Linked DNA regions of Bradyrhizobium sp. AZCC 1610. The protein of the gene in region 2 interacts with the protein of the main gene of each other region in a pairwise test. Links are inferred from orthologs where the notes say so. Each region holds a gene or a part of one and is shown on either strand. Other genes may lie near its edges.

Region 1 (5,784 bases), 3.9 Mb from region 2 along the record:
TCCTTATCATGGTCGCAAGCCGTTTCAATTTAGTTCATGCGCCAAACGGATCAATCATGATTGATTTACCATGAGTGTTGCTGCGTCACGTGAGATGCGGCACAGTTCGCTAGCTGTTCTCGGTTCTTTCAGGCCCCGGAAACCATGACATGACAATGACTCGCCGCACCTTCCTGTCGGCGTCCGCAGGCCTGGCGGCTGTTCCGGCTTTTTCCGGGCTGCGTGCGGCAGCAGCGCCCTTGCCGCGGGAAGCCGACATCGTCGTGATCGGTGCAGGCGCGGCCGGCATTGCTGCGGCGCGGCGGATCATGGCGGCGAACCGCAAGGTGATCGTGGTGGATGCGGCAAACCAGATCGGCGGCCGCTGCCAGACCGACACCTCGAGCTTCGAGGTGCCGTTCGATCGCGGCGCGCGCTGGATGCACAATCCCGAGACCAATCCGATGATCAAGCTGGCGCGCGCCGCGGGCCTCGAGATCACGACGGCGCCGTCGGGCCAGAAGATCCGCATCGGCCGCCGCAACGCCCGCGCCGGCGAGACCGAGGAATTTCTCGCAGCCCTGGTGCGTGCCAACCGCGCCATCGACGAAGCCGCGCGGCGGTTCGATGTCTCCTGCGCCTCTGTGCTGCCGAAGGATCTCGGCGACTGGGCCGGCACGGCCGAGTTCGTGCTGGGCGCCGGCTTCTCGGGCAAGGACTTGAAAGACCTCTCCGTCGGCGACAAGTCCCGCGCGCAGGATCGCAACTCCGCGATCGCCTGCCGCGAGGGGCTCGGCACGCTAATTGCGAAGCTGGGGGAGCAGGTGCCGGTGTCACTGTCGACGCCGGCCAATCGCATTGTCTGGAGCAACCGCGACGTCAGCGTGGAAACGCCAGCGGGCAAGATCGCCGCGCGCGCTGCCGTGATCACGGTGTCGAGCAACGTGCTGGCCGCAGGCAATATCAAGTTCGCACCGGATATTCCGAAGCGCATGCTCGACGCAGCTTCGAAACTGAGCCTCGGCAGCTACGACCGGATCGCGCTGCAGATGCCGGGCAATCCGCTCGGCCTCGCCCGCGACGACGTCATCATCGAGCAGAGCAATTCGACCAAGACGGCGCTGATATTCGCCAACATGGGCGGCTCGTCGCTCTGCACGGTCGACGTCGCCGGCTCGTTCGGCCGCGATCTTTCCGCGCAGGGCGAGAAGGCCATGCTGGCGTTCGCGGTGGAATGGTTGACGAAACTGTTCGGCAGCGAGGCGGCAGCGGCCGTGAAGAAATCGAGCGCGACGCGCTGGAACGCCGCTCCGTTCGCGCTCGGCGCGATGTCGGCGGCCGGTCCCGGCGGACAGTCGTCGCGCAAGGTTTTGACCGATCCGATCGGCTGCATGTATCTCGCCGGCGAGGCGACCCATGAAACGCTGTGGGGCACGGTCGACGGCGCCTGGGAAAGCGGTGAGCGTGCCGCCGAGGCGGCGTTGCGGAGGATCGGTGCGCTGAAGGATCCTGAGCCGCCGCCGCGGCCCGCGAAAACACGGCGGCGCACGTCGGCATCCCCGATCGACTGATGCCGCGTCCGAAAGCACTGATCTCCTGGTCGAGCGGCAAGGATTCTGCCTTCGCATTGCATGAGGTGATGCGCGCGGGCGAATTCGATGTGGTCGGCGCGCTGACCACGGTGACCGAGACGTTCGGCCGGGTCTCGATCCATGGCGTGCGGCAGGAAATACTGCGGGCGCAATGCGAAGCCGCCGGCCTGCCGCAGCGGATCGTGCCGATTCCCTATCCCTGTCCGAACGAGATTTATGAGGCGCGGATGGGCGAGGCGGTCGCGCAGGCCGTGGCCTGCGGCATCACGCACATGATCTTCGGCGATTTGTTTCTCGCTGATATCCGCGCCTATCGCGAACAGAAGCTGGCAGGCACCGGCATCGCGCCGGTGTTTCCACTGTGGGAGCGGCCGACGGCAGAGCTGGCGCAGGCGATGATTGCGAGCGGACTCGAAGCGCATCTCGCCACTGTCGATCTGAAAAGGCTGTCAGCGGAATTTGCAGGCCGAAAATTCGATGCGACGCTGTTGGCCGATTTGCCCGAGGGCGTCGACGCCTGCGGCGAGAACGGTGAGTTTCACACCTGCGTGGTGGCCGGGCCGATGTTTTCGCGGCGGCTTGCGGTGAAGACCGGTGAACGCGTCGAGCGCGATGGTTATGCGTATTGCGATCTGATGATGGGTTAGCGCAGCACGCCATCCAGCGCCGGCAATCCGAAGATGACCGCCGCGGCGATCAGCGCGTAGCAGATCGCGCGGAATACGGTTTCACTGGCCTTGCCGAATAGCGAGGCGCCGAACCAGACGCCGATGCCATAGACCGGGCCGACGACGAGCGCGAACTTGATCGCGTCCAGCGTGATCAGTCCGGTCGCGGTGTAGCTGATGGCGGAAAAGATATCCGACGCGCCGAAGAACAGCACGATATTGGCGCGCGCAATGACGGAGGCGATGGGCCGGCCAAGCCAGTAGCCGACGATCGGCGGCCCGCCGGTCTGGGCCAGGCCGCTGCAAAAGCCTGACAGTCCGCCGATGCCGACCGAGACCGCCGCGTGGTCCTTGCCGCGGTAGCGCCAGCCCGACAGCAACAACAGCAGCAGCGCGAAGACGAAGGCGGAAATGATCCAGCGCGTCGTCACCGGTTCGAGGCGGCTGAGGAAATAGGTGCCGATCGGGACGCCGATCAGCGCGCCGAACACCATAATGGCGGTCGCCCTGCGGTCGGCCTTTTGCCACGCATTCGGCAGCAACGGTGCGGCGGCGACGAAATCGATGATCAGGAGCAGCGCGGCCACCAGCCGCGGGTCAGCGATCGAACTGGCGAGTGGCATGAAGATTAGTGCCGAGCCGAACCCGGAAAAACCCCGCGCCGTTCCGGAAACGAAAGCGACCGCGCAGATCGCGATTGCTGCGTTGATGCCGATTTCAGCCGGAATGAGCGCCGCAGGGTTCATGCGGCATCATCCCCGCAACGTGCCACCGGTCTTCTTCGTCACCTCGGCCACGATCTTCGCCGCCACTGCGTCGATCTCCTGATCGGTCAGCGTCTTCTCGTGCGGCTGGATCGTCACGGCAATCGCGACCGACTTCTTGTCGGGGTCGATGCCCTTGCCTTCGTAGACGTCGAACACCGTCACGTCTGATATCAGCTTCTTGTCGACGTTCTGCGCCGATCGCACGATGTCGCCGGCCTTCACGCCGCGATCGACGATGAAGGCAAAGTCGCGCGACACCGGCTGGAATGCGGAGAGTTCGAGCAGCGGCCTGGCGCGGGTCGGCTTCTTCTTGGCGTCGGGAATGCGGTCGAGGACGACTTCGAACGCCACCAAGGGGCCGTCGGCGCCGAGCGCTTCCAGCGTGCGCGGATGCAGCTCGCCGAAATAGCCCAGCACGTTCTGCGGGCCGATCTGGATGGTGCCGGAGCGGCCCGGATGCAGCCAGCTCGCGCCGCCCGGCACGACCTGCAGTGCCTGCATCGGTGCGCCGGCGGCCGCGAGCACGGCGAATGCGTCGGCCTTGGCGTCGAGCGCATTCGTCTGGATGGACCCGGACCAGTGCCGTCCCATGCCGTTCGAGGACGCAAAGCCGTGGCGCACGCCTGAGGCCGCGACGAACTGGTTCTCGGGCTTGTCGCCCTTGAATATCTGCCCGACCTCGAACAGTGCGACGTCCTGATAGCCGCGGTTGGCGTTGGCCTGCGCCGCCGCGACGAGGCCCGGCAACAGGCTCGGCCGCATGTCGGAGAGGTCGGCGGCGATCGGGTTGGCGAGCGCGAGTTCGGCCTGGCCGCCGCCGAACAGTTCGGCATGCGGTTTGGAAATGAACGACCAGGTCACGGCTTCCACCATGCCGCGCGCAGCCAGCGCGCGCTTGGCGCGGCGGTTGCGGAGCTGGATCGTGGTCAGGACCGGCTTGCGGGCGTCGTCGCCGCGCTCGAACGGCGTCATCGGCACCTTGTCGACGCCGACGATGCGCACGATCTCCTCGACGATGTCGGCCTTGCCGTGCACATCGGTGCGCCATGAGGGGACAGCGACCTTCACCACCGGGCCGCTGCCGGCGACCATGAAGCCGAGATGGCTGAGGATGCGCCGCATCTCGACCAGCGGCACCTCGATTCCCGCCAGGCGTTTGACCTCGCTCAGCGGGAAATCGATGATGCGGTCGTCGCCGAAGGCCTTGCCGACCACCACGGTCTCCGACGGCGTGCCGCCACAAAGCTCCATCACCAGTTTCGTCGCAAGCTCCAGCCCCGGCACCATGAAGGCCGGATCGACGCCGCGCTCGAAGCGGTAGCGCGCATCCGAATTGATGCCGAGCTTGCGGCCGGTCTGCGCGATGTTGATCTCGTTCCACAGCGCCGATTCGATCAGCACGTCTGACGTGTTCTCGTCGCAGCCGGAAGTCTCGCCGCCCATGATGCCGGCCAGCGATTCGACGCCGTGCTCGTCCGCGATCACGCAGATCGCGGAATCAAGCGTGTAGGTGCGCCCGTCGAGCGCCAGCAGGCTCTCGCCGTCCTTCGCGCGCCGTACCGTGAGATTGCCGTTCACCTTCTTCGCGTCGAACACGTGCAAGGGCCGGGCGCGGTCGTAGGTCATGAAGTTGGTGATGTCGACCAGCGCGTTGATCGGCCGCAAGCCGATCGAGGTCAGCCGCTTCTGCAGCCACTCCGGCGACGGGCCGTTCTTGACGCCGCGCACCAGCCGCAGCGCGAAGCCCGGACAGAGCGTCGCGTCTTCCACCGTCACCTTCACCGGGCAGGGGAATTCACCCTTGATCGGTTTGATGCCGGGATCGATCAGCTTGCCCATATCGGCAGCGGAAAGGTCGCGCGCGATGCCGTGCACGCCGGTGCAATCCTGGCGGTTCGGCGTCAAATTGATTTCGAGCACGGGATCGCCGAGGCCTGCCCATTCGGCATAGCCCTTGCCGATCGGGGCGTCCGCCGGCAGCTCCATGATGCCGTCATGGTCTTCGGAAATCTGCAGTTCGGCCGCCGAGCACAGCATGCCGCGGCTCTCGACGCCCCGGATGGTGCCGACGCCGAGCGTGATGTTCTTGCCGGGGATGAAGGTGCCGGGGGCTGAGAACACGCTGACGAGGCCAGCGCGCGCATTCGGCGCCCCGCAGACCACCTGCACCGGCGCAGCCCCGTTGCCGGTGTCGACCATGCACACCCGCAGGCGATCCGCATTCGGATGCTGCTCGGCCGAGATCACCCGCGCGATGGAAAACGGCGCCAGCGCCTTTGCCTTGTCCTCGATGTTCTCGACCTCGAGCCCGATCATGGTGAGCTTGTCGGCCAGCTTTTCCAGCGGCTCGTCGGTATCGAGATGTTCCTTCAGCCAGGAGAGCGTGAATTTCATGGTCTCTGCTTCTCTTGTCCGCTCTCCCGCGCTTGTCCGCCGAAACCTCGGCGAAAGCGGGTCAGGGTGGGGGCTCTCTTCGCGACGGCAGTCTCGGCGAGGCTCACGTGCTCAATCCCCCCGCGAGCGTCGGGACATCGAGCGGCTTGAAGCCGTAATGCGAGAGCCAGCGCACATCGCTGTCGAACAGTTGGCGCAGGTCTGACATGCCGTATTTCAGCATCGCAATGCGGTCGATACCCATGCCCCAGGCAAAGCCCTGGTAGACATCAGGATCGATGCCGCAGGCGCGCAGCACGTTCGGATGCACCATGCCGCAGCCGAGAATCTCCAGCCAGTCCTCGCCTTCGCCGAAACGGATCTCGCCCTTGTCGCGCCGGCACT
Region 2 (8,264 bases):
ATTCCTGAACGGGGCGTGAGAGACAGCGCAGACGTAGCCCGGATGGAGCGAAATCCGGGGCCGTTCTCTCAAGTGGCTAAACTGTTCCCGGATTGCGCTGCGCTGCATCCGGGCTTCTGTAACGGGCCTCGATTAGTCAATCCCTTTTGCGTCGTCCGCTCGCCGGGAACTTGCTTCTGTACGGGATCGGCGCAAGGCCGTCGCCTGATGGGGTTCGTGAGAGGATAGGTCGGCCAATCTACGGAAAGCGTGATCATATCGTTTGATATGTCGACAACCCGGATGTCGGCCTGACCTGATCCATCGTCCCGGCGAAGGGACTTCGCTTCGGGAAGGCTGGTGTCGTGGCCCGCCCGAAACCTGTCGTTTCTCCTCCTAGGCTGTTGCAGCGTTAGCCTTGGCGAGCGGATTGAAAGGCGCGCCGTCCTTGAGCATGCGATGCATGATCACGGCGAGCTTGCGGGCCAGCGCGACCTTGGCCTTGCTCATGCCGGCACGCTTGGCGATCCGCATCGCCCAGCTCTTGAGCTGCGAACATCCCCTGACCGGCTTCGTCAGCATGATGTGAGCGGCCTGGTAGAGCGCCTCGCGCACGGAGGCGTCCCCGATCTTGCTGATCCGCCCCGATCGGTCGGTCTCGCCGGACTGGTGCTTCTTCGGCGTCAGCCCGAAATGCGACCCCGCCTGCTTGGAGGATGTGAACCGCGCGGGATCATCGATCGCCGCGGCATAGGTCAGCGAGATGACCGGTCCCACCGCAGGCGTCGACATCAACAACCTGGCTTTGGCATCCATCCGCGACATCTTGCCGGCCCGCTTCTCGAAGGCTTTGAACTCACTGAGCAGGGCGCTGCGCACCCGCAGCAGCGCTTCTGCGATCACTTCCAGGTTCGGATGCCCCTTTGCCAACTCGTTGATCCGTCCGGCAAAACCTGTTCCCGTCGTCTTGCCAACCTTCAGCCCAAAGCCCCGCAGGATCCCGCGCAGACTGTTCTCGACATCCAGAAGCTTGCTCTGGACCAGCTTGCGCGCCGTCAGCACGGCACGTACTTCCTGGGCATTTATCGACTTGCAGTGAACCGGCCGGAACCAGCCCAGCCGCATCAGTTGTGCGATCCCCCGTGCGTCATTGCGGTCCGACTTCACTGGCATCGCCTTGAACGCATCGTGCACGTGCCGCGTCTCCAACAGCTCAACCGCGAGCCCAGCCCGCTTCATCGCCGCGTACAGCCATTGCGACAGCGGCCCAGCTTCCAGCCCGATCCGGGTCAGCCCGAGCGAGCTGAGCCAGCCGATCAGCGCCGCCGGCTCGCTTGTCACCTTGCTCTCGCGGACAATTTTGCCGTTTGCATCAACCACACACACGCTTGAGCATTCCAAAGACACGTCGATTCCTGCATAATGCTCCATGGTCGTCTCTCCTTGATGCTTGGAGCGAGGTCCAACCCTCGACTCCGTAACACCATCCATGTGAGGGACGACCGCCCACCTTCCAAGCAAGCCGCGCGAAGCGCGCACTCAACAGCGCCGTAGCAAGCGCGGCTTGCTTGGAAGGCAGACCGGGCCCGTTACCCCATCTACGGGCTCTACTTCCCCGAAAGCCGCACGCCCAGCCGTCCCGCCAGTTCCTGCGTGAACTGCCAGGCGACGCGGCCCGAGCGGGATCCGCGGGTGGTCGACCATTCCAGCGCCTCGCGCTCCAGCTCTTCGTCGCCCATCTTGATGCCGAAATGGCCGCAATAGCCGCGTACCATCGCCAGATATTCGTCCTGGCTGCAGCGATGGAAGCCGAGCCAGAGACCAAAACGGTCCGACAGCGACACCTTCTCTTCGACCGCTTCGCCCGGATTGATCGCCGTCGAGCGTTCGTTCTCGATCATCTCGCGCGCCAGCAGGTGCCGCCGGTTCGAGGTGGCGTAGAGGATGACGTTGTCAGGACGTCCCTCGATACCGCCTTCCAGCACCGCCTTCAGCGATTTGTAGGAGGCATCGTTGCCGTCGAAGGAGAGGTCGTCGCAAAACACGATGAAGCGGAAATCGGAGCTGCGTAACAGATCCATCAAGCCGGGCAGGCTCTCGATGTCCTCGCGGTGGATCTCGATCAGCTTGAGCCGGTCGGCCGGCTTGCGGTCGATGTTGATATTGGCGTGAGTGGCCTTCACCAGCGACGACTTGCCCATGCCGCGCGCGCCCCACAGCAGCGCGTTGTTCGCGGGCAGCCCGTCGGCAAAGCGCTCGGTGTTCTCGATCAGGATGTCGCGCATCCGGTCGATGCCCTTGAGCAGGCCGAGGTCGACGCGGCTGACGCGCGGCACCGGCGAAAGGCGTCCGTCCGGATGCCAGACAAAGGCGTCGGCGGAGCCGAACGAGTCAGGGTTTCCCGCCGCCGGAGAGGCCGCGGAAAGGTGGCCGGCGATGGCTTCCAGCGCGGTTGCGATCCGCTCGGCGGTGGCGTCGTTGGGCGCGCTTACCGGACGTTTTGTCGCGGTTTTCGTGTGTCCACGCGAGGCGGCCTTGGGGGTGGCGCGGGGGGCTGTTTGAGCCGCTTTTTTCTTGGGTTTTTTCGACATTTCCGGAGTTCCTGACCGCGCAGCCTTAACGGGCCTTGGAAGGTCTCGCAAGCGGCCTAAATGAGGGGGCGGCCAACGTTGCAATTGGGCCGGCCGCCGCTATAGTCCGCGCGAATTTGCCCGGACCGGCGACACGCCCAGGACCTATGTCCAGGCATGGCCGGTTCTTTTCCGTCTCACGAGGATTGTTCGAATGCTGATTACCCCTGCGTACGCCCAGGCTGCGGCCGGCGGCGATGCCAACAGCATGCTGATGTCGTTGCTGCCGTTCGCGCTGATCTTCGTGATCATGTATTTCCTGATTCTGCGCCCGCAGCAGAAGAAGGTGAAGGATCATCAGGAACTGGTCAAAAACATCCGCCGCGGCGACACGGTCGTCACCTCGGGCGGCCTGGTCGGCAAGGTCACCAAGGTGGTCGACGACGACCAGATCGAGTTCGAGATTTCGGACGGCGTCCGCGTGCGGCAGATGCGGCAGATGATTTCGGGCGTCCGCGCCAAGGGCGAGCCGGCCAAGGAAAAGAGTGAGGCCAAGGACGAAACGTCCGCGAGCTGAGTTTTCCGCGCCGCTTCCTGCGGCGCATTTTCCTGGATCTGACAGGTCTCTCGATGTTGTATTTCACGCGGTGGAAGGCGCTGGCGATCATTCTGACCGCGCTAATCGTCTGCCTGTTCGCGGTTCCGAACTTCTTTTCCCAGGAGCGGGTGAAGACCTGGCCGGTGTGGGCGCAGCGCCACATCGTGCTTGGGCTCGATTTGCAGGGCGGTTCGTACCTGCTGCTCGAAGTCGATTCCAACTACGTGAAGAAGGAAAAGCTCGACCAGGTGCGCGACGAGGTCCGCCGCGTGCTGCGCGATGCCAAGATCGGCTATACCGGCCTTGCCGTCCGCGGCGATGCCGCCGAAGTCCGCGTCAAGGAGAGTGACCAGCAGGCGGCCCTCACCAAGCTGCGCGAGCTGTCGCAGCCGCTTGGCGGCCTGCTCGGCTCCTCAGGGCAGCGCAGCCTCGAAGTCTCCGATGCCGGCGGCGGCCTGTTCCGTCTCACGGTGCCGCAAGCCGCCATTACCGAACGCATCCGGCAAACGATCGAACAGTCGATCCAGATCGTCGAGCGCCGTATCAACGAATTGGGCACGGTCGAGCCCTTGATCCAGCGGCAAGGCACCGATCGTATCCTGGTCCAGGTGCCGGGATTGCAGGATCCAACCGACTTGAAGCGCATCCTTGGCCAGACCGCCAAGATGGAATTCCGCATGGTCGATCCGTCGGTGTCGCCGGATCAGGTTCAGTCGGGGCGGGGGGTCTCGGCGGATTCGGAAGTCTTGATGAGCGAGCAATCGCCCAAGGTTCCCTACGTCATCAAGCGGCAGGTGCTGGTGTCGGGCGGCGACCTGACCGACGCGCAGCCGGGCTTCGACCAGCGCACCAACGAGCCGATCGTGAACTTCAAGTTCAACAGTTCGGGCTCGCGCAAATTCGCGCAGGCGACGTCGGAAAATGTCGGGCAACCCTTTGCCATCGTCCTCGACAACAAGGTGATATCCGCACCCGTGATCCGCGAGCCGATCACCGGCGGCCAGGGGCAGATTTCCGGCAGCTTCACGGTGCAGGCGGCCAACGAGCTCGCGCTGCTAATGCGCGCCGGCGCACTGCCGGCGCCGCTGACCGTGATCGAGGAACGCACCGTCGGCCCCGGGCTTGGCCAGGACTCGATCGAAAAGGGCAAACTCGCGGCTTACGTCGGCTCGATCATGGTCATCGTGTTCATGCTGCTGACCTACCGGCTGTTCGGCGTGTTCGCCAACATCGCGGTTGCCATCAACGTCGCGATGATCTTCGGCATCCTGTCGCTGCTCAACGCCACGCTGACGCTGCCCGGTATCGCCGGCGTCGTGCTGACCGTTGGTATCGCGGTCGACTCCAACGTGCTGATCTATGAGCGCATCCGCGAGGAACTGCGCGGCGGGCGCAATGCGATTTCGGCGATCGACGCTGGTTTCAGGCGGGCGCTGGCGACTATCTTGGACTCCAATATCACCACCTTCATTGCCGCAGCGGTGCTGTTCTACATCGGCACCGGCCCGGTTCGCGGCTTCGCCGTCACGCTCGGCATCGGTATCATCACCACGGTCTTCACAGCGTTTACGCTCACCAGCCTGATCGTCGCTGGCTGGGTGCGCTGGAAGCGGCCGAAGACCGTGCCGATCTAGGGACCCCACTGTGACTCAATCTATTCTCATTGCGCTGGGCGTTCTGATCGTCGTGCTGACCGTGGTCGCCGTGTTCGATCTGTTGCCGCCGCTGCGCATCGTCCCTGACGTCACGCATTTCGATTTCACGCGCTTTCGTCGCATCAGCTTCCCAATCTCCGCGGCTCTTTCGATCCTCGCGATCGTGCTGTTTTTCACCCACGGGCTGAATTTCGGCATCGACTTCAGGGGCGGTACGCTCCTGGAAGTGCAGAACAAGTCAGGCCCCGTCGACATCGGTGCGATGCGCGCGACGCTGAGCACCCTTGGACTCGGCGACATCCAGTTGCAGCAGTTTGGCGGTCCCTCGGACGTGCTGATCCGGGTGGCCGAACAGCCCGGCGGCGACGCCGCGCAGCAGGCGGCCGTGCAGAAGGTTCGCGGCGCGCTCGGCGACTCCGTCGAATACCGCCGCGTCGAGGTGGTGGGACCGCGCGTTTCCGGCGAATTGCTGGCTTACGGCATGCTCGGCATGATGCTCGCGATTTTCTCAATCCTGATCTATCTCTGGTTCCGGTTCGAATGGCAGTTCGCGCTCGGCGCCATGATCGCCAACGTCCACGATATCGTGCTGACGATCGGCTTCATGTCGATTTCCCAGGTCGATTTCGACCTCACCAGTATCGCGGCGCTGTTGACGATTCTCGGTTACTCGCTGAACGACACGGTCGTGATCTACGACCGCATCCGGGAAATGTTGCGGCGCTACAAGAAAATGCCGATGCCGCAGCTCCTCAACGAATCCATCAATTCGACGCTGTCGCGCTCGATCATCACCCACGTCACGGTGACGCTGGCCCTGCTGGCGCTGTTGTTGTTCGGCGGTCACGCGATCCACAGCTTTACGGCCGTCATGGTGTTCGGCGCGCTGCTGGTTGGCACCTACACTTCGATCTTCATCGCCGCGCCGATCCTGATCTATCTCGGCGTCGGTGAGCACCGCGAGGCGCCGGATAAGCCTGCGAAGAAATAAAGATGGCCACATCCTCGGACGCCCCGCATCTTCCGAGGTCGGCGCCGATCGAAGCCTACGGCAAGGGCGGCTTCGCCTTCGCCGACATGTCGCATCGCGGCTCGCTGCTGTGCCTGCCGGATGCAATCTGGGCCTGGCAGGTGACGAAGCCTGCCGACATCGATGAATATTCGCTCTCGCGCATATTCAAGGCCGCCAATTCCATCGATACGCTGATCGTCGGCACCGGCACTGAAGTCTGGATGCCGCCGCGGGGGCTTCGCGAGGCGCTGCGCGCCGTGCACGTGGTGCTCGATGCGATGCAGACGGGGCCTGCGATCCGGACCTACAACGTCATGCTGGGCGAGCGCCGGCGGGTCGCGGCGGCGCTGATCGCGGTGCCATGAGCGAGGCGGCGACGTCGAAGGATTCCGCCGCGTTCTGCGCCGATCTGGTGCGCACGCACGACTTTGCCCGCTATGCGTCGACGCTGTTCCTGCCACCGGTCCAGCGCCGCGCGCTGCTGTCGGTCTACGCCTTCAATGTCGAGATATCCCGCGTGCGCGAGCAGGTCAGCCAGCCATTGCCAGGCGAAATTCGGCTGCAATGGTGGACCGATGTGCTGGAAGGCGCCGGCCATGGCGGCGTCGAGGGCAATCCGGTCGCAGCCGAACTGTTGCAGACGATCGCCGAATTCCGCCTGCCGGTTGAGCCGCTGTCGCGGCTGATCGAGGAGCATCAGTTCGATCTCTACAACGATCCGATGCCATCGATGGCGGCGCTGGAGGGCTATGTCACCGACACCTCCTCGGCGCTGTTCTCGCTCGGCGCGCGGCTAGCGGTACAGCCGTCGGCGGTGATCGACCATCTCGCGCGCCATGCCGGGTTGGCCCAGGGCGTGGCGCAGGTGATCGCGGCGCTGCCGCTCGATGCCGCGCGGCGCCAGCTATTCCTGCCGCTGCAGCTGCTGCAGCAACACGGCAGCGGGATGGAAGAAGTCTTTTCGGGCAAGCAGACGCCGCGGGCGCGCGCCGCGATCGATCAGTTGGTGGGGGACGCCCGAAAGCATCTCGGCACCGCCTTCGAGCTACTCACACATGCGCCGCCGCAGGTGCGACCGGTGTTCCTTCCGCTGGCGCTGGTCCGCCGCGATCTCAAGCGTATGTCGCGGGCCGACGTCGATCCCTTCGTACCGCAGACGACGTCGCGGTTACGGACCTTGTGGACGCTGTGGCGGGCGTCACGGTCGCAGGAATTTGGCGGGTAGGCGGCGCTTGGCGTTCCCCGGATGCTGCGCAGCGCGCCGCACTCGCGGCGTGGAGCGCTGCTGGTCCGGGGTCCATCGTTGTCGCAGCGTGGGTCCCGGTTCTGCGAAGCAGCGCGAAGGGCGCTGCATCGCGCCCGGGACACGGCAGATCAACTCGATCGCGAATTCAACTCGCTGCTTTCGAAATTGAACCGGTCCCGCAAATTCTTGCGGCTCTCCAGAATGTCTTTCAGGAACGCGCGGTCGATATCGCTCGTGATCAGCGGCTCGATCAGGTCGAGCTGGTTCATCGCGACAAGCTGCAATATCTCCGTGCGCGGTTTTCCCGCGGCATCGCGCGGCAGGGCATGCACCACCTGGATATGCTCCGGCGGCTTGACGCCCTTGGCTGCCGCGAGTTCGGTGCGTAGCTGCTTTTCCAGTGCCACCTCGTCGGCTTCGACAAAGGCGTACAGCCCGACACCGGTGCGTCGGTCGGCGAAAGCCACGATCGCGGCGTCGCGGACATCGTGGTTTTTCCTAATCAAATCCATCAACACGGGCGCGTCGTTGACCAGCCGGCGGCCGCCGCCTTCGCGATCGGTGAAGTTGAATAGGCCGCGGGTGATGGCCTGGTAGACCTTCTTGCCGGTCATGAGCCAGATGCTGGCGACAAAGGATTTGCGCGCGAGAATCTTGCGCTCCATCGGAGTCAGCGCCTGTGGCGCATAGCTGCGCTTGTGCTTCAGCAGATGGCGTAGGTCCTCGTAGGCCGCGATCCGGAACAGGCGGCTTCTTGTCTTGAAGCAGGCCGCCAGTTGAAAATCGGTCACATAGGCGCGGCCGTTGCTTCCGCGCAGCCAGTTCTGCTCCTTGGCCAGATCGTTATGGCAGATGCCGGCGCGGTGCAGCTTGCGAAGAGCGAGCTTGGCCGAGCGAAAATAGGCGATGTCGCCATGGGGCTTTGCCAGATGCAGCGCGACGCCGTCGATGAAGCCGCGCACCAGTGCCTGCTGTCCGGCCCATAGCAGTTTCGGGCCGACGTCGAGATCGCGCGCCAGCGCCAGCGCGCGGCGCTCGCGGGCGAACAGATGGCGGGCGAGCGGATGGGACCACAGCGGCACCTGATCGAGCCGGCGCAGCACCGCGTCGACCTCGCCGGCATCGTCGCGAAACCGGCCGCGCTCGACGGTCGAGAACACGTCGCGCTTCAGCAGCACGCCTTCGGTCCATAGCGCCGACAGGG

What was found.
Region 1: the proteins of secD (region 2) and pheT interact in binary tests that used the Escherichia coli proteins (3 or more experiments, as listed by UniProt). The link is inferred for Bradyrhizobium sp. AZCC 1610 from one-to-one orthologs.

Annotation. Positions count from the first base shown.
Region 1 is NZ_JAZHRR010000001.1:7,322,646-7,328,429, forward strand. Bases 2,697-5,767 are described here. They hold pheT (phenylalanine--tRNA ligase subunit beta), read right to left. Parts: upstream 5,401-5,767; coding sequence 2,992-5,400; downstream 2,697-2,991. Other genes in these bases: V1279_RS35860 (sulfite exporter TauE/SafE family protein), read right to left, coding at 2,697-2,985; pheS (phenylalanine--tRNA ligase subunit alpha), read right to left, coding at 5,504-5,767. In the rest of the region: V1279_RS35850 (flavin monoamine oxidase family protein), read left to right, coding at 150-1,550; V1279_RS35855 (ATP-binding protein), read left to right, coding at 1,550-2,218; more of V1279_RS35860, read right to left, coding at 2,215-2,696; more of pheS, read right to left, coding at 5,768-5,784.
Region 2 is NZ_JAZHRR010000001.1:3,446,968-3,455,231, reverse strand. The notes cover bases 2,554-5,480. They hold secD (protein translocase subunit SecD), read left to right. Parts: upstream 2,554-3,179; coding sequence 3,180-4,781; downstream 4,782-5,480. Other genes in these bases: secF (protein translocase subunit SecF), read left to right, coding at 4,792-5,480; yajC (preprotein translocase subunit YajC), read left to right, coding at 2,764-3,126; V1279_RS17130 (ATP-binding protein), read right to left, coding at 2,554-2,570. Also shown: V1279_RS17140 (peptidoglycan DD-metalloendopeptidase family protein), read left to right, coding at 1-19; V1279_RS17135 (IS110 family transposase), read right to left, coding at 376-1,410; more of V1279_RS17130, read right to left, coding at 1,587-2,553; more of secF, read left to right, coding at 5,481-5,793; V1279_RS17110 (Mth938-like domain-containing protein), read left to right, coding at 5,796-6,179; V1279_RS17105 (phytoene/squalene synthase family protein), read left to right, coding at 6,176-7,039; V1279_RS17100 (serine/threonine protein kinase), read right to left, coding at 7,189-8,264. UniProt on the Escherichia coli protein: Part of the Sec protein translocase complex. Interacts with the SecYEG preprotein conducting channel. SecDF uses the proton motive force (PMF) to complete protein translocation after the ATP-dependent function of SecA.